DNA from 4 places in the Klebsiella terrigena genome. Region 2 is predicted to be linked to each of the others. Evidence: predicted binding sites of a transcription regulator. Region 2 holds the regulator's gene; each other region holds the start of a gene.
What was found. Region 2 encodes CRP, which controls carbon source genes, mostly activating them, when cyclic AMP is high. Its sites were predicted from a motif close to ATGTGANNNNNNTCACAT; they were not measured.
Positions count from the first base shown of each region.

Region 1: the regulator CRP is predicted to act here: its motif matches at 4,055-4,072, upstream of HCK03_RS07880 (mannitol dehydrogenase family protein).
Region 3: the regulator CRP is predicted to act here: its motif matches at 3,624-3,641, upstream of azuC (stress response protein AzuC).
Region 4: the regulator CRP is predicted to act here: its motif matches at 2,392-2,409, upstream of epd (erythrose-4-phosphate dehydrogenase).

Region 1 covers NZ_CP050508.1:1,655,654-1,662,970, reverse strand. Annotated here, with positions in the region: gene HCK03_RS07900 (NACHT domain-containing protein) at 1-1,337, shown strand, start outside; gene HCK03_RS07895 (YkgJ family cysteine cluster protein) at 1,701-1,955, opposite strand; gene yeiP (elongation factor P-like protein YeiP) at 2,103-2,675, shown strand; gene uxuA (mannonate dehydratase) at 2,767-3,957, opposite strand; gene HCK03_RS07880 (mannitol dehydrogenase family protein) at 4,164-5,630, shown strand; gene HCK03_RS07875 (CobW family GTP-binding protein) at 5,753-6,730, shown strand; gene HCK03_RS07870 (phosphatase PAP2 family protein) at 6,773-7,317, shown strand, end outside.
Region 2 covers NZ_CP050508.1:402,333-409,649, forward strand. Annotated here, with positions in the region: gene HCK03_RS01805 (YccS/YhfK family putative transporter) at 1-1,230, opposite strand, end outside; gene crp (cAMP-activated global transcriptional regulator CRP) at 1,283-1,915, opposite strand; gene HCK03_RS01815 (OsmC family protein) at 2,222-2,626, shown strand; gene HCK03_RS01820 (phosphoribulokinase) at 2,684-3,553, opposite strand; gene HCK03_RS01825 (YheU family protein) at 3,590-3,808, opposite strand; gene HCK03_RS01830 (hydrolase) at 3,805-4,827, opposite strand; gene HCK03_RS01835 (ABC transporter ATP-binding protein) at 5,027-6,931, opposite strand; gene kefG (glutathione-regulated potassium-efflux system ancillary protein KefG) at 7,104-7,317, shown strand, end outside.
Region 3 covers NZ_CP050508.1:2,033,838-2,041,154, forward strand. Annotated here, with positions in the region: gene tyrP (tyrosine transporter TyrP) at 1-22, opposite strand, end outside; gene HCK03_RS09560 (YecH family metal-binding protein) at 215-454, shown strand; gene ftnA (non-heme ferritin) at 491-988, opposite strand; gene HCK03_RS09570 (RpiB/LacA/LacB family sugar-phosphate isomerase) at 1,424-2,062, shown strand; gene HCK03_RS09575 (MFS transporter) at 2,101-3,522, opposite strand; gene azuC (stress response protein AzuC) at 3,721-3,804, shown strand; gene HCK03_RS09585 (DUF2766 family protein) at 3,884-4,135, shown strand; gene HCK03_RS09590 (MFS transporter) at 4,174-5,691, opposite strand; gene HCK03_RS09595 (non-heme ferritin-like protein) at 6,149-6,652, opposite strand.
Region 4 covers NZ_CP050508.1:823,142-830,458, reverse strand. Annotated here, with positions in the region: gene pgk (phosphoglycerate kinase) at 1-1,130, opposite strand, end outside; gene epd (erythrose-4-phosphate dehydrogenase) at 1,179-2,198, opposite strand; gene tkt (transketolase) at 2,525-4,516, opposite strand; gene loiP (metalloprotease LoiP) at 4,795-5,553, shown strand; gene HCK03_RS04005 (thiamine pyrophosphate-binding protein) at 5,596-7,236, opposite strand; gene HCK03_RS04000 (aldehyde dehydrogenase) at 7,251-7,317, opposite strand, start outside.

The sequences.
Region 1 (7,317 bases), 1.3 Mb from region 2:
TAGCTTTTGAATTGGCAACACACAAAGATCTAAACAAGGTTCGACAAGCACATTGTGACAGCAATTGGCGCGCCCCCTCTACAGACGAAAATGTATACGAAGCTTGGTATGGTTCAATTCTGTTGGTTGAAGCGTGTGCTCAAGGTGAAATGTCAATTGACTGCCTTCTAAGTCGGATCAGCCACAAAACTTGGTTTGCAACTTTGAGTAGACTCAATACTGATTTTACCAAAGTATTGGTAGATAACTTTGTGAAACAACTTCGTAAAGGAATCATAGCAACAGGAAAGATAAAACTTCCCCTCGCAGATTTGAATCTCTCGAGAACTGACCCGGTCCCATTCCCTCTTATATCAGTCGAAGAAAGTACGCGGGATAACGTTCACATCCCTAGAGCTAAAAGCCTGGAGGAAGTGTTAGATATCAATGATAATTTCGATGATAAACAAAGCAGACTAAACGCAGCCGCAGACGCTTTTTTCCAAGAACTAAAAGGGAGTAAAGCAAGGCTTTTGGTTCAAGAAATTACTATCGATATTATCCAAAACCTCGTTGCTAAGGCGCCTACGTTGCTGGATGAGCTGACCTATATTTTAGTTCAGGCGGAGAGTTCTCAATTTATTTGGCTAAAAAACTTGACTTTTACTGTGGCAAATATAATTTCAGCTAAGTCACCTGAACTCGCAGTGATACTACTAAACCGGGCTTCAAGAACGCAAGGTTTTCTAACATTATTTGTAGATGACGACCTGACACTTGAACATCAAGCTATTTGGGGAAGCTGTGCATCTAAACCGATAGAAACTCTCTGGCGCCAGAGGCTCCTGGGTTCAGAAAATAATGCAATCCTTGCTCAGGAAGTACTTGCAGCGGAACGTTTTGGAGCCTCTTCGTTTATTAAATCACTAGTCTTCGAATTAATCTCGAGCGACGATAGTTTGGACCAAGCATATGCCATATCAATTGCGGGTTATTCAATCCAATCTACTGAATTCAATAATATCATAAGTAAATATATTGATAAAAAAGGCATTTGTGGCGATGCTGCCAAATATTCTCTAAGAGAGTATGAAAAGGCTCAATGGGCTCAGACATGGATTACAAGCATGTGGTCAGCTCCGACTCCAGAGGAGTTCTGGCGCTGTCTTATAATTGCAACAACGACCATGGATGCACGAGTGAAAGCAGTACCACAGCCCAACAGCCGATGGCGTCAATACGCGCCTGTGTTTCACAGGGCTAGGAAAGCAGCCATCAAGGAACGAAACAAGGAACGAAATAAAAAGCTTCTTGGACAGGAGGCACCTGAGCCAATCTTTGCCTCCTTTCACCATTAAATTTTGTAGGTTATTAAAAACATTATTAGGATCGATGCCTGTTAACACTTCCAAAATGTCGAAGAAGACTGGAACTGATAAATATTGATGGGGAAACATTTACTTGCCATTGTGAATGGCTACTTGTTTTCGCCGATACCGCAAGTTAGCAGAGGTTTTGGAGGCGATCAACATGCCCCAATCCTGTAGATACAGATAAACTCAGTCCAGATAGATTTCAACAGCAAGACTTGGAAAACATTTTTGAAGATTAAATGGCTGCGTGATGGATCTCCTATAAGAGAACGACCCCTATCCTGTTGATATAAAAACAAATATACATCACCAGAGGTTAGGTATCAGCAAGCAATGTACTATAAATACTTATGGTGCTGTACTGGACTCTAGGTGAAGCAGATAAGTCATAGCGGCGTCACGATCCGTTGAACACATATCTAGCGTAGGTTGAAGATTACCGCACACTTTTGGTCGTAGTTCCGAACCGAAAATGTTACATAAGTTGTCATTAGATAATTGAACACACCTTACATTTGCGGGTTTCCCGTCAGGCATGCCGGGGATCGGGGATGAGATTGAGGGGGCGATACAGCAGGCACCGCAGTCAGTACGACATTCCATAGATGGTTCTCTTAACGGTGCTTTTTCAGACGCAGCCTAAACGTTTTATCCGAAGATAGCAAAACGCGCGAATTCCACTTGCCTGAAAGGCCCGGCGCGAGTAGTTTTACGCGATATTTTGACCCTTTAAGTTACAGGATTACCGCAATGCCAAGAGCGAATGAAATTAAAAAAGGTATGGTGCTGAATTACAACGGCAAGCTGCTGATTGTTAAAAACATTGATATTCAGTCACCGAGCGCCCGTGGCGCAGCAACGCTGTACAAAATGCGTTTCGCTGACGTACGTACCGGTCTGAAGGTTGAAGAACGCTTTAAGGGCGACGACATTGTCGATACCGTGACCCTGACCCGCCGCTACGTTGACTTCTCCTACGTCGATGGCAACGAATACGTGTTTATGGATAAAGAAGATTACACCCCGTATATCTTCACCAAAGAGCAAATTGAAGAAGAGCTGCTGTTTATTCCGGAAGGCGGCATGCCGGACATGCAGGTTCTAACCTGGGACGGCCAGCTGCTGGCGCTGGAACTGCCGCAGACCGTCGATCTGGAGATTGTTGAAACCGCGCCGGGCATCAAGGGCGCATCCGCCAGCGCGCGCAACAAACCGGCAACCCTGAGCACCGGCCTCGTGGTGCAGGTTCCTGAATACCTGAGCTCGGGCGAACGCATTCGTATCCATATCGAAGAGAGCCGCTATATGGGCCGTGCCGACTAACGGACGGCGGCTTAATCTCCGATAATCAACGCAAAAATGCCCGTCAGCATCGCCGCTGACGGGCATTTTTTTATCCGACGAACGCTGTGACCTACAGCAGTTCCGGGTATTTCGTCATCTTCAGCGCCAGCTCAACGCCGCGCACTTCCGCCATTCCCTTCAGGCGACCGATCGCCGAATATCCCGGGTTGGTTTTCTTACGCAGATCGTCCAGCATCTGGTGGCCGTGATCCGGACGGAACGGGATCGGACGCAGATCGCCGGCGCGCTTGCGGCGCAGCTCTTCGCTCAGGATCGCATTCACCACCGCCACCATATTGACGTCGCCGTTCAGGTGCGCCGCCTCGTGGAAGGTTTTCGGGTTCTCTTCGCGGCAGGTCGATCGCAGATGGGTGAAGTGAATGCGATCGCCGAAGGTTTCCACCATCTTCACCAGGTCGTTGTCGGCGCGCACGCCGTAGGAGCCGGTACACATGGTAAAACCGTTGTTAATGCTATCAACAACCTCTTTCAGCCACTGCATATCCTCGATGGTCGACACGATGCGCGGCAGGCCAAGGATTGGACGCGGCGGATCGTCCGGGTGAACGGCCAGGCGCACGCCTACCTCTTCACATACCGGCACGATGGCGCGCAGGAAGACGGCCATATTTTCACGCAGCTGCGCTTTATTAATATGGTCATATTCGGCCAGGCGCGCGCGGAACTGATCGAGGGTGTAGCCCTCTTCGGCTCCCGGCAGGCCGGCAATAATATTGCGGGTCAGCTTTTCAACTTCCGCAGCGCTCATCGCCGTAAAGTAAGCCTGCGCCTGGCGCTGCTCCTCTTCGCTGTAGTCGGCCTCCGCGCCAGCGCGCTGCAGGATATGCAGCTCAAAGGCGGCAAAAGCGATGTGATCAAAACGCAGCGCCTTCGAGCCGTCAGCTAGCTGATACTCCAGATCGGTACGCGTCCAGTCGAGGATCGGCATAAAGTTGTAGCAGACGGTATCGATCCCGCAGGCCGCAAGGTTGCGGATGCTCTGCTGGTAGTTGGCAATCCAGGTTGCGTACTGCCCGCTATGGGTTTTAATCTCTTCATGCACCGGGATGCTTTCGACCACCGACCACGTCAGCCCTTTTTCCGCCAGCAGCGCCTGACGCTGCTTGATATCTTCAACGGGCCATACCTGCCCGTTCGGAATATGGTGCAACGCGGTAACCACGCCCGTCGCACCGGCCTGCCGTACATCATCAAGCGATACCGGATCGTTCGGTCCGTACCAACGCCAGGTTTGCTCCATCGCTATACCCCTTTAAAGTTGTTATACCAATAACGCGAACATCAATGACGACTACCATACAGGCTTCCGTCAAAGGGTCAATTTATCCCGCTGAATTGATTGATCTAGCTCACACTAAGCGTATAAATACGGCTCACCAATTTAATTTGTTGTCATATAACTTTACACTGGCCGTGTTAATCATTGGTTAATCAGGTGTGTAAAGAATGACGAATATTGCTACAGCTACGCTACCGGAAGACGTGCAGCGTCCCCGCTACGATCGCAGCCAGCTGCGCTCGCGTATTGTGCACTTTGGGTTTGGCGCCTTTCATCGCGCGCACCAGGCGCTGCTTACCGACCGGGTGCTGAACGCCAGCGGCGGCGACTGGGGGATCTGCGAAATAAGTCTGTTCAGCGGCGATCGGCTGATGAGCCAGCTCCGCCAGCAGGATCACCTGTTTACCGTGCTGGAGAAAGGGGCGCAGGGCAATAAGGCTATCGTGGTCGGCGCGGTGCACGAGTGCCTGAACGCTAAACTCGATTCGCTCCCGGCGATAATCGAGAAGTTTTGCGAACCGCAGGTCGCCATCGTCTCTCTGACCATTACTGAAAAAGGCTACTGCATCGACCCGGCAAGCGGGTTGCTGGATCTTAAACAGCCGCGCATCGTGCACGATCTGGATAACCCGACGCTGCCGCAGTCGGTGCCGGGCATTTTGGTCGAGGCGCTCGCCCGCCGTCGTGAGCGCCACCTGCCGCCGTTTACCGTGCTCTCCTGCGATAACATCCCCGACAATGGCCACGTGGTGAAAAACGCCGTGCTGGGAATGGCACAGAAACGCTGTCCGGAGCTGGCGCAGTGGATTGCTGAACGAGTCAGCTTCCCCGGCACGATGGTCGACCGCATCGTTCCCGCCGCCACCGACGAGTCGCTGGCGGAAATCAGCGCCGCGCTGGGCGTCGAAGATCCCTGCGCCATCAGCTGCGAGCCGTTTATTCAGTGGGTGGTTGAAGATAACTTTGTCGCCGGCCGCCCGGCGTGGGAAACCGTCGGCGTGCAGATGACCGACAACGTGCTGCCCTGGGAGCAGATGAAGCTGCGAATGCTCAACGGCAGCCACTCTTTCCTCGCGTGGCTCGGCTACCTTGCGGGCAATGCGCATATCAGCGACTGCATGCAGGATGAGGTGCTGCGCGCCGCCGCGCGCCGGCTGATGCTCGATGAACAGGCGCCGACGCTCTCTATCGAAGGCGTCGATCTGACGGGCTACGCCGACGGTCTTCTCGAGCGCTTCAGCAACTCGGCGTTGAAGCATCGCACCTGGCAGATCGCGATGGACGGCAGCCAGAAGCTCCCGCAGCGCATGCTTGACGGCATCCGGGTGCATCTCGCTCGCGGCAGCCGCTGGCCGCTGCTGGCGCTTGGCGTCGCCGGCTGGATGCGCTACGTCAGCGGCGTGGACGATGCCGGCCAGCCGATTGACGTTCGCGACCCGCTGGCGGAGAAAATCCACGCCCTGGTCGCCGGCAGCAACGAGCAAGAGCGGGTCAGCGCCCTGCTCTCCCTCGAAGAGATTTTTGGCAACGACCTTCCTAACAGCGTCGAATTTGTCGCCAACGTGACCTCGGCCTGGCGCCAGCTCTCGTCGCTGGGCGCACGCGAAGCCATCGCCGCCGCGCTGGATTCTTAACAATTTCTGCTGTTTAACGGACAGAATTCTTTTCTGTCCGTCGTAAGCCTTCTCTTTTCCCCATTTTTTCGTCAGGATAGTCGCCAACTGTTACAACATTACATTTGTATCCTGGAGAAAATGTGACCAAAACAAACTTGATCACGGGGTTTCTCGGCAGCGGTAAAACGACCTCGATTCTTCATCTGCTGGCCCACAAGCCTGCAGATGAAAAATGGGCCGTACTGGTCAATGAGTTTGGCGAAGTGGGCATTGACGGCGCTCTGCTGGCCGATAGCGGCGCATTACTCAAAGAAATTCCCGGCGGCTGCATGTGCTGCGTCAACGGCCTGCCAATGCAGGTCGGGCTGAATACCCTGCTGCGCCAGGGGAAGCCGGACCGGCTGCTGATTGAGCCAACCGGGCTCGGTCATCCGAAACAGATCCTCGATATTCTCACCGCCGCGGTCTACGAGCCGTGGATCGACCTGCGCGCGACGCTGTGCGTTCTCGATCCCCGTCAGCTTCTGGACCCGAAGGTGGTGGCCAACGAAAACTTCCGCGATCAGCTGGCCGCCGCCGACGTCATTATCAGCAATAAAACCGACCGGATGACCGCTGAAAGCGAGCGCGCCTTCAGCGTCTGGTGGCAGGAGTATGCCGGCAAGCGCCTGCACGTCAGCGCCACCCAGGGAAGTATTGACCCGGCGCTGCTGGACCTGCCGCGGCTGAACCTTCGTCCGCTGCCGGAGAGCGCGGAGCATGCCCACGGCCACGGTCAGAAAAAGGGCCTCGCGGCGCTGAGTCTCCCCGGCCACCAGCGCTGGCGCCGCAGCCTGAACGCAGGCCAGGGCTACCAGGCCTGCGGCTGGATTTTTGACGCCGATACCACCTTCGATACCGTTGGCCTGCTGGAGTGGGCGCGGCTGGCCCCGGTGGGCCGCGTGAAGGGCGTGATGCGTATTGCCGAAGGCCTGGTGCGGATTAACCGCCAGGGGCTGGACCTCAATATTGAAACGCAGAACGTCGCCCCGCCGGACAGCCGCATAGAGCTTATCTGCGACGGCGAGGCGGACTGGAATGCCCTACAAGCCGCTCTGTTGAGGCTACGTTTAAGTTAAGGCGGCTATGTTTGCCGCCGTTTTACACGATATGCGACCGTTATGAATAAAACCCGAATCCCCCTTATCCTGCTGCTTAACGCGGCGGGTATTGCGCTTTTTTTATCATGGTATCTGCCCGCCAACCACGGGCTGTGGTTTCCGCTGGATTCTGCCATTTTCCACTTCTTTAACCACAACGTCGGCGTCAGCCGCGGCTATACCTGGCTGCTGGCGATTATCAACAACCGCGCTTTCGACGCCTGCTCTCTGCTGGCGATGGGAGCGGTGATGATGAGCTTCTGGCTGAAGGAGCAAAGCGCCGGCCGCCGCCGAATCGTCATCATAGGCCTGGTCATGCTGCTGTCGGCGGTGGTGATAAACCAGCTGGCGCAGCACCTGATGCCGGTTAAGCGCGCCAGCCCGTCGCTCTCGTTTAGCGGTATCGTTAAGGTCAGCGACGTGGTCTCATTGCCGACCAAAGATGCCTCGAAGGATAGCTTCCCGGGCGATCACGGGATGATGCTGCTGATTTTCGCCACCTTCATGTGGCGCTATTTTGGCCGTCGGGCGTTTGCTATTTCCCTCGCCATTTTCGTTGTGTTTGC
Region 2 (7,317 bases):
GCGGACCCGCGTTGCGCCGTAGCCGTTCTGGGTGACGAAAAGCACCGTCATCAGGATCCAGTAGGGTTTGGGCAGGTTTAGCGCACTGCCCATCAGGCTCGCGGCGGTGAGCATCACGCAGATCCGGGCGGCGTTGCGTAAAGCCGGCGATTTGTAAGAGAGATAGTTTTTCAGCGCAGGCAGTAGCGGCAGGCGCCGTTCCTTATCGGCCATCAGGTTACGTGGGTACAGCGGACGCTGGGTGCGCAGCACCCGGGCAAGGCGGCTGAAGTGCCATGCGCAGAATTGCCCGACCGGGTTGTCGGGGTGCTGAGAGGCAATCTTCTCCAGGGCGCCGATCTGCTTATCCATGTTAAAGCGCTGCGGATAGCGGTGGTAGAGGATGTCATCCGCCAGCACCCTTAGCCGCGCGGCGACGGTTTGCGCATTCCAGCGGATTACCGCTTCCGCGTGGCTGCGTTCGACCAGCTTCTGCACCTCTTCCGGCTGATGCAGGCTGACGGAAATATGTTCCTGCAGATCGAGGGCAACCTGAAACGCCCGCAGCAGGCGCTTATGGTCGCTACGCTGATTGGCCGCCAGCATATGCATCTGCTGGTAGCACTGGGTGATCAGGTCGACGACCTTTTGCTGACGGGTCAGCAGCGGAGGCAGCGAGGTTGCCGGGTCGATATGCTGGGTCAGCAGGCTGTATTTGGCTTCACAATAGTTGGCCAGCTCCCGGTAGAGCAGGCTTAGCGATTCGCGCAGCGGCTGCTCGCGCCACAGCCAAAACCAGAACCAGTTGAATAGCCCGTACCACAGCGTGCCAAGCGCGTAGATCAGCAGCGGTTCCCAGATCGGCATATTGCCGGCGAGGCTCAGAGTAAAGATGGCGGCAATCAGCGAGGCGGGCAGCAGCCTCGCGTGCAGCGAGCTGATTTCTGCCGTGACGCCAAGGAGCAGGGTCAGGCCGCTGAGAATTAAAGGGAGCGGGATATCGTGCTGGAGAAGGAGCTGAACGATCAGGCTGCAGCCGGCAAAGAGCGAGCCGCCAATAATCAGGCGTTTAAAGAAGCGCTTATGCGGTGTATCAAGACCGGCGACGTTGCAGCATGCGGGAACCAGCGAGAACAGCAGACCCTGCTGCAGATGGCCGAGAAGGAGGCCTATTGCGACCGGCAAACACAGCACCAGCGTTTGCCGCAGTGCGTAGTTGACTTCCGGGTGGTAAATCAGCCTGCGCCACATAGAGGGAAAACAAAAACGGCGTGTTGCAGGAGCAACACGCCGTTTTATCAGCTTAACGCGTGCCGTAGACGACGATAGTTTTACCGTGTGCGGAGATCAGATTTTGATCTTCCAGCATCTTCAGAATACGGCCAACGGTTTCACGTGAACAGCCGACGATCTGACCGATTTCCTGACGGGTAATTTTGATTTGCATACCGTCCGGGTGGGTCATGGCGTCAGGTTGTTTTGCCAGGTTCAGCAACGTCTGGGCGATACGGCCGGTGACGTCGAGGAAGGCAAGGTTACCGACTTTCTCAGAGGTAACCTGCAGACGGCGGGCCATCTGCGACGAGAGACGCATCAGAATATCCGGGTTAACCTGGATTAGCTGACGGAATTTTTTATAGGAGATTTCGGCCACTTCACATGCGGTTTTCGCACGTACCCAGGCGCTACGCTCCTGGCCTTCTTCAAACAAGCCTAATTCACCGATGAAATCGCCCTGGTTGAGGTAAGAGAGAATCATCTCTTTACCTTCTTCATCCTTGATGAGCACAGCCACAGAGCCTTTGACGATGTAGTACAACGTTTCTGCTTTTTCACCCTGGTGGATCAGCGTGCTTTTAGATGGGTACTTATGAATGTGGCAATGAGACAAGAACCATTCGAGGGTAGGGTCTGTTTGCGGTTTGCCAAGCACCATGCGCGGTTATCCTCTGTTATAAGCTATCTCCGGGTGCCGACACTACACGGCATCCGGGCATGCAATCGTATTGTTTCCCTATGCCTGGGAAGCTGGCTGGTGATTTTTCTTCAGCCTGTAATGTGAATTCCTCTGCATACATGCAGTACATCAATGTAATACTGTAGCATCCTGACTGTTTTAGCATAGCTTTTGCCGCGTGTCTCCTGGTGTCTCGCTTCAGCATGATGCAGGTCGCCTTCCGTTGCGAGATTTGTTATGTACGTGTAATCTGTCAGGAAAATTGCAACCTTGGAGTTAAATTTTATGCAAGCTCGTGTGAAATGGGTGGAAGGGTTAACCTTCATCGGTGAGTCGGCTTCCGGCCACCAGATTTTGATGGACGGTAACTCCGGGGATAAAGCGCCGAGTCCGATGGAAATGGTGCTGATGGCCGCCGGCGGCTGTAGCGCCATCGACGTGGTCTCAATTTTGCAGAAAGGACGTCACGATGTGACCAACTGTGAGGTGAAGCTGACCTCAGAGCGTCGGGAAGAGGCGCCGCGCCTGTTTACCCACATCAACCTGCACTTTATCGTGACCGGCCGCGAGCTGAAGGATGCGGTCGTTTCGCGAGCGGTAGACCTGTCGGCGGAGAAATACTGCTCGGTGGCGCTGATGCTGCAAAAAGCGGTAAATATCACGCATTCGTACGAAGTTATCGAGGGCTAAGCCGGAAGGCCAGCCCGTGGCCCCGGTTTGCGTCGTGCAGCCGGGGTGTTTACCGGCTTAACCGATCTTTTTCCCTGCCATCAGCCGTTCAACCAGCGGCGCCATGATCAGCTCCATCGCCAGCCCCATTTTGCCGCCCGGTACCACCAGCGTATTGATATGCGAGATAAACGACCCTTGCAGCATCGCCAGCAGCCACGGGAAGTCGATATCCTGCAGGTTGCGGAAGTGGATCACCACAAAGCTTTCATCCAGCGAGGGAATACCTTTAGCGGCGAAGGGGTTCGACGTATCAACGGTGGGAACCCGCTGGAAGTTGATATGGGTACGCGAGAACTGCGGGGTGATGAAGTTAATATAATCTTCCATTGAGCGGACGACCGAATCCATCACCGCTTCGCGAGAGTGCCCGCGCTCGCTGGTATCGCGGATGAGCTTCTGGATCCACTCCAGGTTGACGATGGGCACGACGCCCACCAGCAGGTCGACATTGTGCGCCACGTTGTGCTGCGGGGTGACAACGCCGCCGTGTAGCCCTTCGTAAAACAGGACGTCGGTCGGCTCCGGCAGCGGCTGCCAGGGCGTGAAGGTGCCCGGTACCTGATTCCACGGCACGGCCTCGTCATAGGTATGCAGATATTTTCTCGACTGGCCGGTTCCGCTGCGTCCGTACTCGAGGAAGGTGTTTTCCAGCAGGCCGAAGTCGTTTGCTTCCGGGCCAAAATAGCTGATGTGCTTCCCCTGATCCCGCGCTTTGCGGATCGCCATGTCCATTTCCGGGCGGGTGTAGCGATGGAAGCTATCGCCCTCGACTTCGGCGGCACGCAGGTTCAGCTGGGCGAAGATTTTGCGAAAGGCGAGGCTGGTGGTGGTGGTTCCCGCGCCGCTGGAGCCCGTGACGGCAATCACCGGATGTTTGGCAGACATATCAACTCCCAGATTAAACGATGGTGTGGCGCCGCCTTAGCCGTGGAACTGCTTGCGGGGCATGATGTTGACCGTCTCGTGCAGCTCTGACCACACCAGTACGGCTTCTCCGCTTTTCAGCTGCTGTTTTACATCGGCGACCTTATCGGCCAGCGAGCGTTCATGTTCACCATAATCGGTGCCTTCGCGCAACACAAAGGTTTCAATCAGGTTATCCAGCGTTTCGGGATCCAGATCCTGCCAGGGAATAATCATTTTTTTCCTTCCAGCCAGCGCGTTAGCCAGTCCGGGATCCGTCTTTCCAGCCACATCTCAGGCCTGCGCAGCGTGCCGCCGACAAACCCGACGTGCCCGCCCTGTTCGGTCAGCTGGTACTCGACGTTGGCCGGTAGCTGCTCCTGCGGCGGAATGGAATGATGGTCCATGAACGGATCGTCTTTCGCGTGAATGATCAGCGTGGGTTTCGTGATATCGCTCAGACGCGGCATCGCGCTGCACTGGCGATAGTAGTCCAGCGCATCGGCAAAGCCGTGAATTTTGGCGGTGATGGTATCGTCAAACTCGCGAATGCGCCGCATGCCTTTGAGCTGGCGTAAATCAACCGGCAGAGAGCCCGGGTAGGCTTTCAGCTTGCGCGCGGCGTTCGCTTTTAACAGGTTCAGCAGATAGCGCTGGTAGACGCGGGAGAAGCCTTTATCCATATGGTAGCTGCAGGCCTCCAGCATGAACGGGGCCGACACGATGACCGCCGCGTCGAGCGGGACGCTGTCGCCCTCGTTTGCCAGCAGGCAGCCGAGCATATTGCCGCCCAGCGAATAGCCTACGGCGGCCGTGGGCGCGGGACCAAATTCGCGCTGCAGCCAGCGCAGGAACCAGGTGCCGTCTTCCGTCTCTCCGGAGTGGTAGATGCGGTTATTACGGTTAGGCTCGCCGCTACAGCCGCGGAAATGCATCACCACGCCGAGCCAGCCGCGCTGCATTGCCGCGTGGATCAGGCCGTGAGCGTAAGGGCTGTGCAGGCTTCCTTCCAGACCGTGAAAAACCACCAGCCGCGGCTTATGGCGGGCTGATTCGGGATCTTCGCTCCAGGCCAAATCGATAAAATCACCGTCGGGGAGTTCAAGGCGCTGCCAGTGTGGAGTAAAGCCCAGTTTGCGGCGGATCAGTCGCGGCAGCATGGTTTGCAGATGACGATTGCCCACGCCGCGCATTGGGTGAAACTCGCGCGAGTCGTCTTCGGGGGGCGTCATTTCTGTAGGGGTGATTTCAACCATAGCACCAGAGCAATTAATAAACTTATAAACACTATACCGCGCATGAAGTGCGCAGGTTAGCCAATATGTGATCTTATGGCCAGCTGGTGGAGATTACGCGAAAAAGAGCGGGCGCTATAGGGCCTTTTGTGGCATGAAGAGTGGCCCCGAAAGCTCATTGCCAGTGAACCGTCGAGGCCGCGCGCTCGGCCCGCAGGGCTTAGCCTTCCTGCAGCATCTGCTCCAGCTGTTCCTGCGCCTCCAGCCAGGCCATTTCGCACTCTTCCAGACCCGATTTGGCACTGGCCTGCTGCTGCAGGCAGGCGGTCAGGTCCGCTTTGCGGGATGCGTCATACAGGCCGCTGTCGCCCAGTTTCTCTTCCGCCTGCGCGAGCTGGGCGTTGAGCTTATCCATCTCTTTCTCAAGACGGGTAATCTCTTTACGCAATGGCTGAGTCAGGGTGCGCAGCTCCGCTTCCCGGCGCTTTTGGTCTTTGCGGGACTGGGCGCTGTTGCCGTTATCTTTGATCGCGTCAGACGACTGACTCTCCTGCTTCTGCGAGTCGCTCAGCCACTGCTGGTAATCTTCCAGATCGCCGTCGAACTGCTCAACCTTGCCGTCGTGGACCAGATAGAGATCGTCGGTGGTCGAACGGATCAGGTGGCGATCGTGCGAGACCACCACCAGCGCGCCTTCGAAATCAATCAGCGCTTCGGTTAAAGCCTGGCGCATATCGAGGTCAAGGTGGTTAGTCGGTTCATCGAGCAGCAGAAGATTAGGGCGCTGCCAGACGATCAGCGCCAGCACCAGGCGCGCTTTTTCGCCGCCGGAGAAGCGCTGGGTTGCTTCGTTGACCTTATCGCTCTGGAAACCGAAGCCGCCGAGATAGTCGCGCAGCTTCTGCTCCAGCTCCTGCGGCGCCAGGCGAGCCAGGTGCTGCAGCGGTGATTCATCCGCCCGCAGGAACTCCAGCTGATGCTGAGCGAAGTAGCCCAGCTTAATCCCTTTTGCCAGCCCCACTTCGCCCTGCAGCGGCTGCAGCTCGCCGGCCAGTAGCTTGATGAGCGTCGATTTACCGGCGCCGTTGCGTCCCAGCAGGCCGATGCGTGAGCCGGGAACCAAATTCAGCTTGATCGAGTCGAGGATAATGCGTTCACCGTAGCCAGCGCTGACTTTTTCCATCTTCAGCAGCGGGTTGGGCAGGCTTTCCGGCGCGCGGAAGCTAAAGTGGAACGGGTTATCGACGTGGGCCGGGGCGATAAGCTCCATGCGCTCCAGCATTTTAATGCGGCTCTGGGCCTGCTTCGCCTTGGTGGCCTTGGCGCGGAAGCGATCGATATAGCTTTGCAGATGGGCGACGCGCAGCTGCTGGCTTTCATACATCGACTGCTGCTGCGACAGACGGGTGGCGCGCTGTATTTCGAACGAGCTGTAGTTGCCGGTGTACTCGAACATGTTTTGCTGTTCGATATGCATAATTTTATCGACGATCGGATCGAGAAAATCGCGATCGTGCGAGATAAGGATCAGCGTGCCGGTATAGCTTTTGAGCCACTTTTCCAGCCAGATCACCGCATCGAGATCGAGGTGGTTAGTCGGTTCATCCAGCAGCAGGAGGTCAGAGCGACAAATGAGCGCCTGCGCCAGGTTCAGGCGCATACGCCAGCCGCCGGAGAAGTCGCTCACCGGGCGCTCCAGCTGTTCGTTGCTGAAGCCCAGGCCGTGCAGCAGGCTCGAGGCGCGTGAGCGGATCGTCCAGGCGTCAATGGCATCCAGCTTGCCGTGAACCGTCGCAATGGCGTGACCGTCATTGCGCTCGTTGGCCTGATTTAAATCGGCCTCGAGCTGGCGATATTCCCGATCGCCGTCAATAACATAATCAATGGCCGGCTGCGCTAGCGCAGGGGTTTCCTGATTAACCCACGCCAGCTGCCAGTTGCCCGGAAAGGTCATACTGCCGCCGTCGGCGCTAATCTCGTTTTTCAAAAGCGATAGCAGCGTGGATTTACCGCAGCCGTTTTTGCCCACCAGACCGACCTTCTGGCCAGGGTTGATGGTAGCGGTGGCGTTGTCCAGCAGGACGCGTACGCCGCGACGAATTTGTAACGAGGAGAAAACAATCATAAGGCGCCGTATGTTCAGACTATGTTAATTTGTCATTATGATAATGTAATGTGGTAGCAAATAGCTCCACCGGGCCGCAATGGTAGCCCAAAATGAAGACGATACACAAAGTCATTCTGGTTGCGTTGAGGCGCAGCCGTTGTTCAGGCCACTACAAGACGTTGGGAGGGGAATGATGTCTCAGACAGCGAAGGTTTTGCTGCTGTATGCCCACCCAGAATCTCAGGATTCCGTGGCTAACCGGGTTTTGCTTGAACCGGCCTTACAGCTGCCGAACGTCACCGTGCACGATCTTTACGCACACTATCCCGATTTTTTTATCGATATTGCCTGGGAGCAGGATCTCCTGCGTCAGCATGAGGTGATTGTTTTCCAGCATCCGCTCT
Region 3 (7,317 bases), 1.6 Mb from region 2:
TACCTAGAGTGCGGTTCTTCACGTTTCTCTCTATCCATGAAGGAATTAACAATAAAATATGTCGCGCAGAGTATGTGAAATCGGCAGATTCGTCAAATGAGGGTTACAGTGCTTGTCAGTAAATGTTTACAGCCTGAGAGCCGCGCTAATGCTGCGCTGGCGCAAAGCCTGAAGCCATAAGGTGGTTTATCGTGGAGGCTTTACAGGAGGAGTTATGCAATCTATTCACGGTCATGAAGTACTGCAGATGATGATCGCTTCGGGCGAAGCCTACAGCGTTGCCAGCCTGGAAGCGGCGATAGTCGCTCGCTTTGGCGACGAGGCCCGTTTTCACACCTGTTCGGCGGAAAATCTAACCGCTGGGGAGCTGGTGATATTTCTACAGAATAAAGGCAAGTTTATTGCCGCAGACGCCGGGTTTAATACCAGCGAAAGCAAAATTTGTCAGCATTAACCGGGCGACAATGCCGGAGCATCGTCGCCGGTATAATTATTCCTGCGTATCGAGCGTTGCCAGCTCTTTATCAATGAAGTACAGACCTTCGCCGCTTTTACCGGCGAGGGTCAGTTTATCAATAACGGATTTAAACAGTTTCTCTTCTTCGTGCTGCTCGGCAACATACCACTGCAGGAAATTAAAGGTCGGATAATCCTGCGCAGACATCGCGGCGTGGGCCAGGGCGTTAATTTGCTGCGTAATCAGCTGTTCGTGTTCGTAGGTAACGCGGAACAGTTCATCCAACGACGCGTACTCGGCAAACGGCGAGGCAATGGCGTTGATGCATGGCAGGCTGCCGGTGTCGGTCAGGTAGTCGAACAGGCGCTGCATATGGGTCATCTCTTCCTGAGCGTGACGACGAAGAAACGCCGCCGCACCTTCGAAGCTATGATAGCTGCACCACGCGCTCATTTGCTGATAAAGCAAAGAAGAATAGAGTTCAAGGTTCATTTGCTCATTGAGCTTATCGATCATTTCTGTTTTCAGCATAGCGCGCGCTCCGAAAATATAGGTAATTAAGATTATTGTGCGCTCACTATAATTTGTTATTTATTTATTTGCAAAAAGTAAATTAAAAACTTCATTTATTAAAAATGCAAATGGGAATAAAACGCATTGGCAATTTAATAATTAATGAGAATGGTTTTAATTGATATTTAATAAATAGCGTCGAGCCAGATAAATATGCGCATCCAAATGACGAGCGGCTGAGGGCCTCGCGCGGATTTTGCCGATCGGGGAGCGGCAGGGAGGCGGAGGCGCAAAGAGCGGGGGACGGGGTTGGAGGGCAAAAGTGTGAAGCGCTACGTAATTTATAAAACAACTTTTCATAAAATTTGAAAGTGCGTTTGTTAAGTAGTAATGTCATACCAACGTTAACGACCTATCGCGGAAGTACCCGCAAAGCATTCAGGAGAGTAAAGCATGAAAATTGCACTGATGATGGAAAACAGCCAGGCAAACAAAAATGCCATCATCCTCAACGAGCTCAACGCCGTTGCCGACGAGAAAGGCTTCCCGGTTTACAACGTGGGTATGAGCGATGAGCACGATCATCACCTGACCTATATTCATCTGGGCATCATGGCCAGCATTCTGCTGAATTCCAAAGCGGTGGACTTCGTGGTTACCGGCTGCGGCACCGGCCAGGGCGCGCTGATGTCTTTGAATATCCATCCGGGCGTGGTGTGCGGCTACTGTATCGATCCTGCCGACGCTTTCCTGTTTGCCCAGATCAACAACGGCAACGCGCTCTCTCTGCCGTTTGCGAAAGGTTTCGGCTGGGGCGCAGAGCTGAACGTGCGCTTTATTTTCGAAAAAGCGTTCACCGGCCGCAACGGGGAAGGCTATCCGCCGGAGCGTAAAGAGCCGCAGGTGCGCAATGCCGGTATTCTGAATACGGTGAAAGCGGCGGTGGTGAAAGAGAATTACCTCGACACGCTGCGCGCTATCGACCCGGAACTGGTTAAAACCGCCGTCTCAGGTCCGCGCTTCCAGCAGTGCTTCTTCGAGAATTGCCAGGACAAAGAGATCGAAGCCTTCGTTCGCCACATCGTCGGTTAATCATCGGTAAGGCCAGCCGCGGCTGGCCTTACTTTCGCCTACGCTTCCTTGTTCGACACGCTGCTTCCGGCATCCGCCTTCAGCTTCAGGCTATCCACCATTCCCACCAGACAAATCAGCGCAATAAACACAAATGAGAGTCGAAAGCTGATGCCGGGCAGCGTCGACAGGCTTAGCCATTCGCTCAGCTTTTCCCCAATACGAATACCTATCGCGCCAAGCGTTATCCCTAAGCCAACCGCCAGCTGCGAGGCGGTGCTGAACAAGGTGTTGGCGTAGCTCATCTGCGGGGAGGGCACATCGGCAAAGGCCAGTGTGCTGATGCCGGTGAACTGAATCGATCGGAAAACGCCGCCGAGGAACAGGATCAGCAGGATTAACCACACCGGCGTTTGCGGAGTCAAAAATGCGCAGGCCAGCAGCGACAGAACGTTGAGCGCGCCGTTAATCAGCAGCAGGCGGCGGAAGCCGAGCCAGCGGATAAGCGGCGTGGTGGCGGGTTTAATCGTGAAGTTACCGACGAACACGGCGAGCACCAGCAGCCCCGAGTGGAACGGATCCATGCCGAATCCCACCTGGAACAGCAGCGGCAGCAGGAAAGGCACGGCGCTGATGGAGGCGCGAAACAGCGAGCCGCCGTACATGGTGACCCTGAATGTGGGGACCCGCAGCGCATCGAGGCGTACCATGGGCCAGGCGGCGCGGCGGAAGTGGCGCAGGGAGAAGAGCATGCAGCCGATCCCAAGCCCCAGCAGCGCCAGGGTCTTCCAGCCCTCGGGCCGGTTATCGCCGAGGATCTCCATGGCGCTGACCAGGCTGACCATGGCAACCGAGGTGGCCAGGAAGCCGGGAAGGTCGAACGGGCGCCGCTCCTCTTCGCGAATATCGGGAATAATGCGCAGCGACAGCGCCATCGCCGCGAGACCCAGCGGGACGTTAATAAAGAAAATCCAGTGCCAGCTGGCGTAGCTGGTAATAAAGCCGCCGAGCGGCGGGCCAATAATCGGCGCCACCAGCGCGGGCCAGGTCAGCGTCGCAATGGCCTTAATCAGCTGGTGCTTCGGGGTGGTACGCAGTACCGCCAGACGGCCGACCGGGACCATCAGCGCGCCGCCCATTCCCTGCAGAATACGCATGGCAAAGAAGGTATCGACATTGCTGGAAAGGCCGCAAAACACCGAGGCAAGGGTAAAAATCGCCAGCGCGAGGGTGAAGACCCTGCGGGCGCCAAAACGATCGGCTATCCAGCCGCTGGCCGGGATCAATACCGCCAGCGTAATCAGATAGGCGCTGATCCCGATATTGAGATCCACCGCCGCCACGCCAAAATCTTGCGCCATGTCCGGTAGCGCGGTGGCGATCACCGTTCCGTCGAGAAACTCCATAAAAAAGGCCCCGGCGACCAGCAGCGCTGGCGCCGAGAACGCCCGGTCTTCCCGGGCGGAGATGTTTGTCGTCATTATGTTGTTGCCATAGCCTGCTGAGATCGCGGGCAGGAGAGGGGGAACGCTCCGGCTCCGTTCGCTTTTTGTTAAATTTAAAATTCAGTCTGCAATTATTTTTGTGATTTGGCGCACATTTAAATTGATTTTTGTGATGGCGGTCATATTATAGTCGGACAAGCATTAACACCTGCATAACAAAAACGGAGTGACGCCATGAAGCTGCGCAAGATCCTGAAAAGCATTTTTGACACCTACTGCAAGACCTTCAAAGATGTGCCGCCAGCCGGCATGTTCTGATAAAAAAACCTGCTGCGGCAGGTTTTTTTATCTCAGCTGATTTAGGGTACTATTACGCTCCTGCAAAAAGGAGCAAAAAATGTCTCAACACCTTACCGAACAAGACGAGCTGGTTTCCGACGTGGTTGCCTGTCAGCTGGTTATCAAACAGATCCTCGATGTCATTGACGTTATCGCCCCTGTAGAGGTGCGCGAAAAGATGGCAACTCAGCTTAAAGCGATTGATTTTTCAAGCCATCCTTCATCGTCCGACCCGGTTACGATGCGTGCGGTGCAAAAAGCGATTGCCCTGATTGAGCTGAAGTTCACCCCGCAAAGCGAAGCTCACTAATTGGTTCTACCCCGCCACACGTGGTGGCGGGGTATCCATCAGGCCTGGTGGGAGACTGCGGAACGGGCCGGGGTCGCCTCTTCACCCCTAAACAGCTTGCTGTTACCCCAGCACTCTTCGTAGCGATGGCCGACGAGATCCTCAACGACAACCCGTACCTCCGGCGCGATATCGCCGATTTTGCCTCCCGCTTTAATCCGCGCAACCTCCTGTAAGACCACCATATGGGCTTTGCGATCCAGCTTCATCTGCTTGCTGAAGACGATCGCGGCCAGAGCCAGCAGCACCACTCCGCTACAGAACACCACGGCAATCGCCGTAACCGCGCTTTCCGGCTGGGTATGCGCCTTCGACTGGAAGCCGTAGAAGCTGAGAATAGCCCCCATGGTGAAGACGATGATCGAGCGTAGTATTTTCCCGGAGAAGGTCATGGCGCCAGCATAAATTCCCTCGCGACGGCGGCCGGTGTAAATCTCATCCACATCGGCAAGGAAGGTATAAACCGTCCACGGGATGTAATACACGCCGCCGGTTCCGAGGCCAAACAGGACGGTGATCCCGAACATCAGCACGGTAGCGAGGTGCGCCGGCAGATGGAAAAACCACAGCGAGGTGTAGAGCAGTACCGAGAAGATAACCACGCTCAGCGCGAGGATATAGGGCTTGCTGAAGCCTTTTTTCACGCACAGGCCGATGAACAGCGCGGTAGAGACCAGCTGCAGAATTGAGTTCAGGCTGTTCAGCCCGGCAACCATCGCCGGATCGTGCTGCAGAACGAAGATAACAAAATAGGTAAAGATGGAGGCGAACAGCCATTCCGCGCCGAAGCCACACAGGTACATGCCGAGATGTTTGCGGAAGACGCGTAAATAAAAGGTCGAGCGCATATCTTTAGCCAGCAGCAGCAGCGTATTGAGCAGCCCTCTCTTCTCGCTGACGCTGCTCTCCTCTTCCCGCGGACGCTCCCAGCTGCAGTACCACAGGCAGGAGATAGCGACGATCAGAATGATGCCGTAGGTCAGGCCGGTCAGGAAGAACGGGGTAGCGGAATCCTTGCCGTACAGCAGGATGAACTGGCCCGGAATAAAGGCCGCGAGGAAGTTTGCCAGCTTGCCAAAAATGGCTTTATAACCGGTGAGCTTAGACCGTAATGAGAAATCGTCGGTCATTTCGGTGGCCAACGTTTCGTAAGGCACCATGATTGAGGTATAAATGATTTCGAAGATCACGTAGGTGCTGAGGTAGTACCAAAAGCCGAGCCCTTCTACCCATAGCAGCGGATAAAACATCATCAGCGGAATGCCGATGAGCAAAAAGAAGCGCCGCCGGCCAAAGCGCCTGCCGAGCCGGGTTTTACCGAAGTTATCCGTAAGATAGCCCATTAACGGGTTACTGATGGCGTCGATAATGCTGGCGATCGAGAAAATTAACGAGGCCTCGATCAGCGTCAGCCCGCAAAATGTCGTATAAAAATAGAGTAACCAGGCGCCGCTGATTGCCAGCGCGCCGCTCCCCAGTAAGTTGCCGCCACCGTAGGCGAGCTGATGGCGTAACAAAATCGGTCTTCCCTGCAGCCCTTGCGAGGCTGAAGCCGCGTATCTTGCCATTAATATAAACCTCTTGTTTTAAATTTTTGAAACAGTGTTTTTATATTATTAACTCACGGTTTAGAAAGTGATCCCCGTCACTAATCATCGGTCAGGCGATTTAGCTGCGCAGTAATGCGATCGGCTTAAAAGTTTTTAATGCTTTTTAGGAATAACAAACGGCTGCGGAGCGCCAAAATATCAGGGCGGGGGAGCGTGTGGGCTATGTGCGAGGAGGCCTGAAGCGATGCCCAAGGCTGGTCGCTGGGCTCTCAGACGAGACTGGCAAGGGCGCTGGCGGAACGAAGCGGGAGGTGAATTATCGGGCACCTTTCATTAATAGCCTGAACGGTGCCCTGGAGCGGTGGTTCCCGCTGACTTTAGCCAGCCTGAAGGCGCGGCTGATGCGGCGTTTGTCTAAGCCGGATTAATGGCGCTGCTGCGCCACCAGATCCATCAGACGGCGGTCGGTTTGCTGCAGACAAAGACCGGCTTTATCGGCGCTACGCACTTCATCGAGAACGGTTTGCAGGAGCATGCCGTCCTGCTGCTGCTCTTTCTCTAAGAGGGTCAAAAAGCGCCAGGTGGAATCATCGCTTTGCGCTTTAGCTTCTTCTGCCAGACCGGCGAGCAGGCTGCTGCGCTGTTCATAGTCGGCAAGAGTCTGGGTAAACAGATCCTCGAGGGAGCTGCACTCCTGATGATAGGTGCCTTCGGCCTTCACGATAGGCCACTCGCCGCCCTTTTTCATAAATTCGAACACCCGCATCATCAGCGTGACGCTGGACTGCGCCTGGGTGCGGAGAAACGTCGCGGAGCCGTTCAGGCGCTGCTGTGCGCACCACTCGCTCAGATGCAGATACGAGTTCGACGCGCGGAACTCAAGATTCATCTGGTTATTCAGCTTTTGAGCCATTCCTGCAACTACCATAAAATATCCTTATTAATCTGGAAGGGGGCCTTCGCGGGTTAAGAGCTTTCGCCCCCAACAGCTTCATTACGAGACCTTCACACGAAACTTTACTGGCGGAATAATATAATTCCGCGCTCTCCATGAGTGGCCGGAAATGATATTTCCGATGTCCACAAATATAGAATACTCTCAGAACTTACTTAAGAAAACTCTTAACCGGAGGGATTTACGTTTAGTTACACCATCCGCTGATAGCAGGCCATTGATTAGCATTTTCATTAAATTGAATGTCATTTAACGCCTTGATTATATTTTATTTTTATCGTTGTATTCGTCAGTTTTATCAAAGCCTTCACTCATATTACGTAGTTGTATGATGTTTACATGAGCAGCGCTTAATTAAAATAACCGCGTCGTATGTTTAATAGCAGCATTTAATTGTCACGATTCTGCTGGCGCAACATTGCGCTGGATCATTTTTTAATTTTTACGGCTGACTGCCGGGAAATAATATTTCAGGGCGATGACGATTGTGTCAATAAAGCGTGATGTCGGGCGTAGCGCCTGGCATCGCCGGGAGGAGGGGGCCAGGGGGAGGGCAACCGCTAGCGCCGATTGCGGGTCCGCATGCCGGGCGCGCTGCGCTAAATGCGTCACAGGGATAACTCTGCTGGTGATATGGA
Region 4 (7,317 bases), 420 kb from region 2:
GCTGGCAGTACTTTACCTTCCACGAATTCGAGGAACGCGCCGCCGCCAGTAGAGATGTAGGAAATTTTGTCCGAGATGCCAAACAGGTCAATTGCAGCCAGGGTATCGCCGCCGCCTGCAATGGAGAACGCTTCGCTGTCGGCGATGGCGTTAGCCACGATTTCAGTGCCTTTACGGAAGTTCGGGAACTCAAACACGCCAACCGGGCCGTTCCACAGAATGGTTTTGGCATTTTTAAGGATATCAGCCAGCTTCTGTGCAGAAACGTCGCCGAGGTCCAGAATCTGCTCTTCATCTTTGATGTCGTTAACAGATTTCAGGGTTGCAGTCGCCGTTTCGGAGAATTCAGTCGCCACGCGAACGTCGGTCGGAACCGGGATATCGCAGGTCGTCAGCAGGCGCTTAGCTTCGTCAACCAGGTCAGCTTCGTACAGGGATTTGCCCACGTTGTGGCCCTGAGCGGCAACGAAGGTGTTGGCAATGCCGCCACCGACAATCAGCTGGTCAGCGATTTTAGACAGGGAGTCCAGAACGGTCAGCTTAGTGGAAACTTTAGAACCACCGACGATGGCAACCATCGGGCGAGCCGGCTCTTTCAGCGCTTTACCCAGCGCGTCCAGCTCTTCAGCCAGCAGAGGACCGGCGCAGGCTACGTCGGCAAATTTACCGATACCGTGGGTAGAAGCCTGGGCACGGTGGGCAGTACCGAATGCATCCATAACGAATACGTCGCACAGCGCGGCGTATTTTTTAGACAGCGCTTCGTCGTCTTTCTTTTCGCCTTTGTTGAAGCGAACGTTTTCCAGAACAACCAGTTCACCGGCGGCAACTTCAACGCCGTCCAGGTAATCTTTAACCAGACGCACCGGGTTGGACAGCTTGTCTTTCAGGTAATTAACAACCGGCAGCAGAGAGAATTCTTCGTTGTACTCGCCTTCGGTCGGACGACCCAGGTGAGAAGTGACCATCACTTTAGCGCCCTGCTTCAGAGCCAGCTCAATGGTCGGCAGAGAAGCACGAATACGCGCGTCGCTGGTTACTTTACCGTCTTTAACTGGTACGTTCAGATCGGCACGGATAAAAACGCGTTTACCAGCCAGATCCAGATCGGTCATCTTAATTACAGACATGGTGAATCCTCTCGTTGATTCATAAAGTTTTGCAAGCGCTCACGCACTTTACCTGAAACCTTGAGCGGCCATCGCTAACGTCGTGTCGAGCATCCGGTTAGCAAAGCCCCATTCGTTATCGCACCAGACCAACGTTTTGATCAAATGCGCCCCACTCACCCGCGTTTGAGTACCATCAACGATGGCGCTGTGCGGATCGTGGTTAAAATCTGTCGAGACTAACGGTAATTCCGTATAGTCAACTATACCATGAAATGTTCCCTGCGCTGCTTTTTGCAGCAACTGGTTGACTTCACTAGCCTTTACCGGTTTTTTCACCGTCACGCTCAGGTCGATCGCCGTCACATTTATCGTCGGTACGCGAACCGCAATCGCTTCAAAACGGTCGTTAAACTGAGGGAAAATACGTGCGATCCCCGCCGCAAGTTTAGTATCAACCGGAATAATTGACTGACTGGCCGCACGCGTACGGCGTAAATCCGGATGATAGGCGTCTATAACCTGCTGATCGTGCATGGCGGAGTGGATCGTTGTTACCGTCCCTGACTCAATGCCGTAGGCATCATCTAACAGCTTAATGACCGGAATAATGCAGTTGGTGGTGCAGGAGGCGTTGGAGACAATACGGTGCTCTGCACGTAGCTCATCATGGTTAACGCCGAACACGACGGTGGCATCGAGATCGTTACCGCCGGGATGCGAAAAGATAACCTTCTTCGCGCCAGCCTGAAGATGGGCTTCGCCATGCTCACGGCTGCCGTAAACCCCGGTACAATCCAGTACGATATCCACCGCCAGCTCTTGCCAGGGTAGCGCCTCTATCGAAGCTTCGTGCAGCAGGCGAATGACGTCATCGCCAACGTAAAGCTGCTCCCGCTCCTGGCGAACATCCCAGGCAAAGCGCCCATGGCTGGTGTCATATTTCAATAAGTGCGCAATGCCCGCAGCATCCGCCAGCTCGTTGATTGCCACCACGGTAATTTCCGCACGACGCCCGGATTCATATAAAGCACGAACCACGTTGCGTCCTATGCGACCGAAGCCATTAATCGCAATGCGTATGGTCATAGGTCTCCTGCAAGGTTATCCCTGATGTGAAGTGGCTGACAGAGTAATCCAGCAACGCCCGGAGGGAAACCTTACCCGTCGCAAACTGCGACTGATTGATTAATTGTCGAACATTTAGACGACTGAAACGCTTCAGCTAGAATAAGCCAAACGCGGAATAAAAGGAATGCTTGTCCAGTACGAGAAGCGTGTAATCTGACATACATCACATTTTCACTGGAATAATATGCAGCCTCGTGACAGCCATCGGGAATAACAGCAACAAAAAAGCCGGGCGTTAGCCCGGCTCATTCTTCTGATGCCTTCGCGAAGCGCGTTGCACAGAACTACAGCAGCGCTTTCGCCTTAGCGACAACGTTTTCAACGGTGAAGCCGAACTCTTCGAACAGCAGCTCAGCCGGCGCAGACTCGCCGAAGCTGGTCATACCAACGATGGCGCCGTTCAGACCCACGTATTTGAACCAGTAGTCAGCGATACCCGCTTCCACGGCCACGCGAGCCGAAACCGCTTTCGGCAGCACCGATTCACGGTACGCCGCATCCTGCTTGTCGAAGGCGTCGGTGGACGGCATGGAGACCACGCGCGCCTTCACCCCTTCCGCAGACAGCTGGTCCCACGCGGCAACCGCCAGCTCAACTTCTGAACCGGTGGCAATGAAGATCAGCTCCGGCTGGCCGGCGCAATCCTTCAGCACGTAGCCGCCGCGGGCAACGTTCGCCAGCTGCTCCGCCGTACGCTCCTGCTGCGCCAGATTCTGACGTGACAGGATCAGCGCCGTCGGGCCGTCGTGACGCTCAACGCCGTATTTCCACGCAATCGCCGATTCCACCTGGTCACACGGACGCCATGTGCTCATGTTCGGCGTCACGCGCAGGGAAGCCACCTGCTCGACCGGCTGGTGCGTCGGGCCGTCTTCGCCCAGACCGATGGAGTCGTGGGTGTAGACCATCACCTGACGCTGTTTCATCAGCGCCGCCATACGTACCGCGTTACGCGCGTACTCCACGAACATCAGGAAGGTAGAGGTGTACGGCAGGAAACCGCCGTGCAGGGAGATACCGTTGGCAATCGCGGTCATCCCGAACTCACGCACGCCGTAGTGGATGTAGTTCCCGGCGGTGTCTTCGTTAATCGCCTTCGAGCCGGACCAGATGGTCAGGTTGGACGGCGCCAGGTCAGCCGAGCCGCCGAGGAATTCAGGCAGCAGCGGGCCAAAGGCTTCAATCGCATTCTGCGACGCTTTACGGCTGGCGATTTTCGCCGGGTTAGCCTGCAGTTTCGCGATGAATTCGTTCGCTTTCGCGTCGAAGTCAGCCGGCATCTCGCCCTTCATGCGGCGGGTATACTCGGCGGCTTCCTGCGGGAAGGCTTTCGCATAAGCAGCGAACTTCTCGTTCCACGCTGCTTCTTTAGCCTGACCGGCTTCTTTCGCATCCCACTGCGCGTAGATGTCAGACGGGATTTCAAACGCCGGGTGGGTCCAGCCCAGGGCCTCGCGGGTCAGCGCGATTTCCGCGTCGCCCAGCGGCGCGCCGTGGGAGTCGTGGGTGCCCTGTTTGTTCGGCGAACCGAAGCCGATGATGGTTTTGCACATCAGCAGGGACGGCTTGTCGGTCACCGCACGCGCTTCTTCTACCGCGCGTTTGATGGCCTCAGCGTCATGGCCGTCAACGCCGCGCACCACGTGCCAGCCGTAGGCTTCGAAACGTTTAGCGGTATCGTCGGTGAACCAGCCTTCAACGTGACCGTCGATGGAGATGCCGTTGTCGTCATAGAACGCCACCAGTTTGCCCAGCTTCAGGGTACCGGCCAGGGAGCACACTTCGTGAGAAATGCCTTCCATCATGCAGCCGTCGCCCATGAACGCGTAGGTGAAGTGGTCAACGATATCGTGGCCCGGACGGTTGAACTGCGCCGCCAGGGTTTTTTCAGCAATCGCCATCCCAACCGCGTTGGCAATCCCCTGGCCCAGCGGGCCGGTGGTGGTTTCAACGCCGGCGGTGTAGCCAACTTCCGGGTGGCCCGGGGTTCTGGAGTGCAGCTGACGGAAGTTTTTCAGTTCTTCAATCGGCAGATCATAACCGGTGAGATGCAGCAGGCTGTAAATCAGCATTGAGCCGTGGCCGTTGGAGAGCACGAAACGGTCGCGATCGGCCCAGGCCGGGTTGTTCGGGTTATGATTCAGGAAATCACGCCACAGGACTTCGGCAATGTCAGCCATACCCATCGGGGCACCCGGGTGGCCGGATTTGGCTTTCTGTACCGCGTCCATGCTCAGCGCACGAATAGCGTTAGCAAGCTCTTTACGTGAGGACATTTTGACTCCAGTTCGGACTGTTGAAGGCCATACCCTTAACGACTTGACGACAGCGCGTTTTGGGCTACGCCGGAAAAAAGTGACAACAATGTAACCCAAGCGACAAAACATGTACATGGAGCATCCTTTTGTGGTTTAAGAAATCTCCGGAACACGTTGTGCTGCCCCGGAATCCTCTCGCCCGTAACGCGCAATACTCTTTATAATTTGTGCAGGATGCGACATGCTTACCGTCGCCTTTTTCAGACAAAAAATCGTAAGATTGTGGAAGATAAAAAATGAAAATTCGCTCAACTATTCTTGCCCTTGGGATCGCAGCAACGCTCACCGGATGTCAGAACATGGACTCCAACGCCCTCCTCAGCTCCGGCGCCGAAGCTTTCCAGGCCTACTCTCTGAGCGACGCGCAGGTCAAAGCGCTCAGCGACCAGGCCTGTAAAGAGATGGATAGCAAGGCAACTATTTCGCCCGCCGGCAGCGAATACAGCAAGCGTCTGAATAAAATCGCCGCCGCGCTGGGGGACAATATCAACGGCCAGCCGGTTAACTACAAAGTATATGAAACCAAAGACGTTAACGCGTTTGCGATGGCCAACGGCTGCATCCGCGTATACAGCGGCCTGATGGACATCATGAACGATAACGAAGTGGAAGCGGTTATCGGCCACGAAATGGGCCACGTTGCGCTGGGTCACGTGAAGAAAGGTATGCAGGTGGCGCTCGGCACCAACGCCGTTCGCGCCGCCGCCGCGTCTGCGGGCGGTATCGTCGGCAGCCTCTCCCAGTCTCAGCTGGGCGATCTGGGCGAAAAGCTGGTGAACTCGCAGTTCTCCCAGCGCCAGGAGTCCGAAGCGGACGACTACTCCTACGATCTGCTGCGTAAGCGCGGAATTAATCCGTCGGGACTGGCCACCAGCTTCGAGAAGCTGGCCAAGCTGGAAGCCGGGCGTCAGAGCTCAATGTTTGACGATCACCCGGCATCGCAGGAGCGCGCTCAGCACATCCGCGATCGCATGAAGGCCGACGGCATTAAATAATCCCGACTCCCCTCTCTGCAACGCCAGAGAGGGGAAAACGGCTTAATACAGCGTTTTCTGCGGCGGCCCGGCAAAACGCAGCGCGCCAATCTGCCCCATTTTGACCTCCACCACCGACGGCCCCGGCATCGCCAGCGCTTCGGTCATCACCGACTGGAAATCCTCCGCCCGCTCAACGCTCCACGCCTGCAGGCCGATGGCCTGCGCCAGCAGCGTGAAATCCGGAGTATGCAGCTCGTTGTAATACTGACGCCCGCCGAAATACTTATCCTGAATCCCGCGCATCACGCCGTAGCCGCCATCGTTCATGACAATCAGCGTGACGTTAGCCTTTTCCTGCGCCAGCGTCGCCAGCTCCCCCAGATTCAGGCTCAGCCCGCCGTCGCCGACGAGGCCGACCACCTTCCGCTGCGGGTTAGCAATCGCCGTGCCGATCGCCATCGGCAGGCCCATGCCAATGGCCCCGGCCAGCGAGTGGATGTTCATTAACGGGCCGTGGGCGCGGAACAGACGGCTCCCCCACAGGCTGCCGGAAACGGTGATATCGCGCACCAGGATCCCGTCGTCAGGCAGCGCCTGCGCGATGGCGTCGTTCAGCTGTGCGTAGGCGCCGCACTGCTCGCGCAGCCCGCTATCCGCCAGCGCGACCGCCTCTTTGACCTGCGCGTCCCACTGCTCATTGCCCCATTCACGCCCCTGCGCTTTTTCCGCCAGCGCCGCCAGCAGGTTGCCACAGTCGGCAATCAGCGTGTTATCCATCAGATAGTTACGGCTGGCCGCCGCCGGGTCGATATCAATCTGCACCCTTGGCGACGGCAGTTCGAGGGTCCAGGAGCGGGTTTCATTGCTGCGCAGGCGCGAGCCCGCCACCAGGGTAAAATCACACTGCGCCATCAGCGCTTCAACGGACGGCGAATTATGGAACGCGCGCAGGCTGGCGCGGTGCGCATCCGGCAGCACGCCGCGGCCGTGGGTGCTGGAGATCACCGTCATCCCGGCATCGGCCAGCTTTTTCACCGCCGCCGCGCTGCCGATAGCCCCGCCGCCCAGCCACAGCAGCGGTCGTTTCGCCTGTCGCAGCTGCGCCCACAGCGCATCGACAACGGCGCTATCGGCGTCCGCCGCCGGGGCCGCTTTCAGCGCGGCGGTCACCAGCGAGGCCGGGATTTTCGCGCCCTGAATATCAATCGGGATCTCAACCGATACCGGCCCGCACGGCGGCGTTTGCGCCTCCTGAATCGCCTTATGCAGGATAGCCAGCGCCTGACTGGCGTTGCTGATGCGGTACGCGCGCTTCGAGCTGGCCTTCAAGAAGGTCAGCTGGTCGCGGGTTTCGTGAATAAAGCCGGTGTCGGCATCGAGCCAGGTTTTCTCCACCTGACCGGTGAGGTGCAGCAGCGGCGTGCAGGCGTTCATCGCCTCCACCAGCGCCCCTACCGCGTTGCCGGCCCCCGCGCCGGTGCTGGTCAACGCCACGCCCAGTCCGGAAAAGCGCCCGTGGGCGTCGGCCATGGTGACCGATCCGGCCTCACCGCGCGCCGGAACAAAGCGGATATTTCCACGCTGGCCTACCGCATCGGCGATCGGCAGGTTGTGAATAGAGATGACGCCGTAAATAGCCTCAACGTTGTACTGCTCCAGCGTTCTGGCGATGGCTTCGCCGACGGTTATCATTTCGCTCATTGCACACCCTTTTCTTAGTCGCACCAGTGGTTGACGCTATTACCCGTCGCCAGATAAATGCTTTTTTGTTGCATCCAGGCC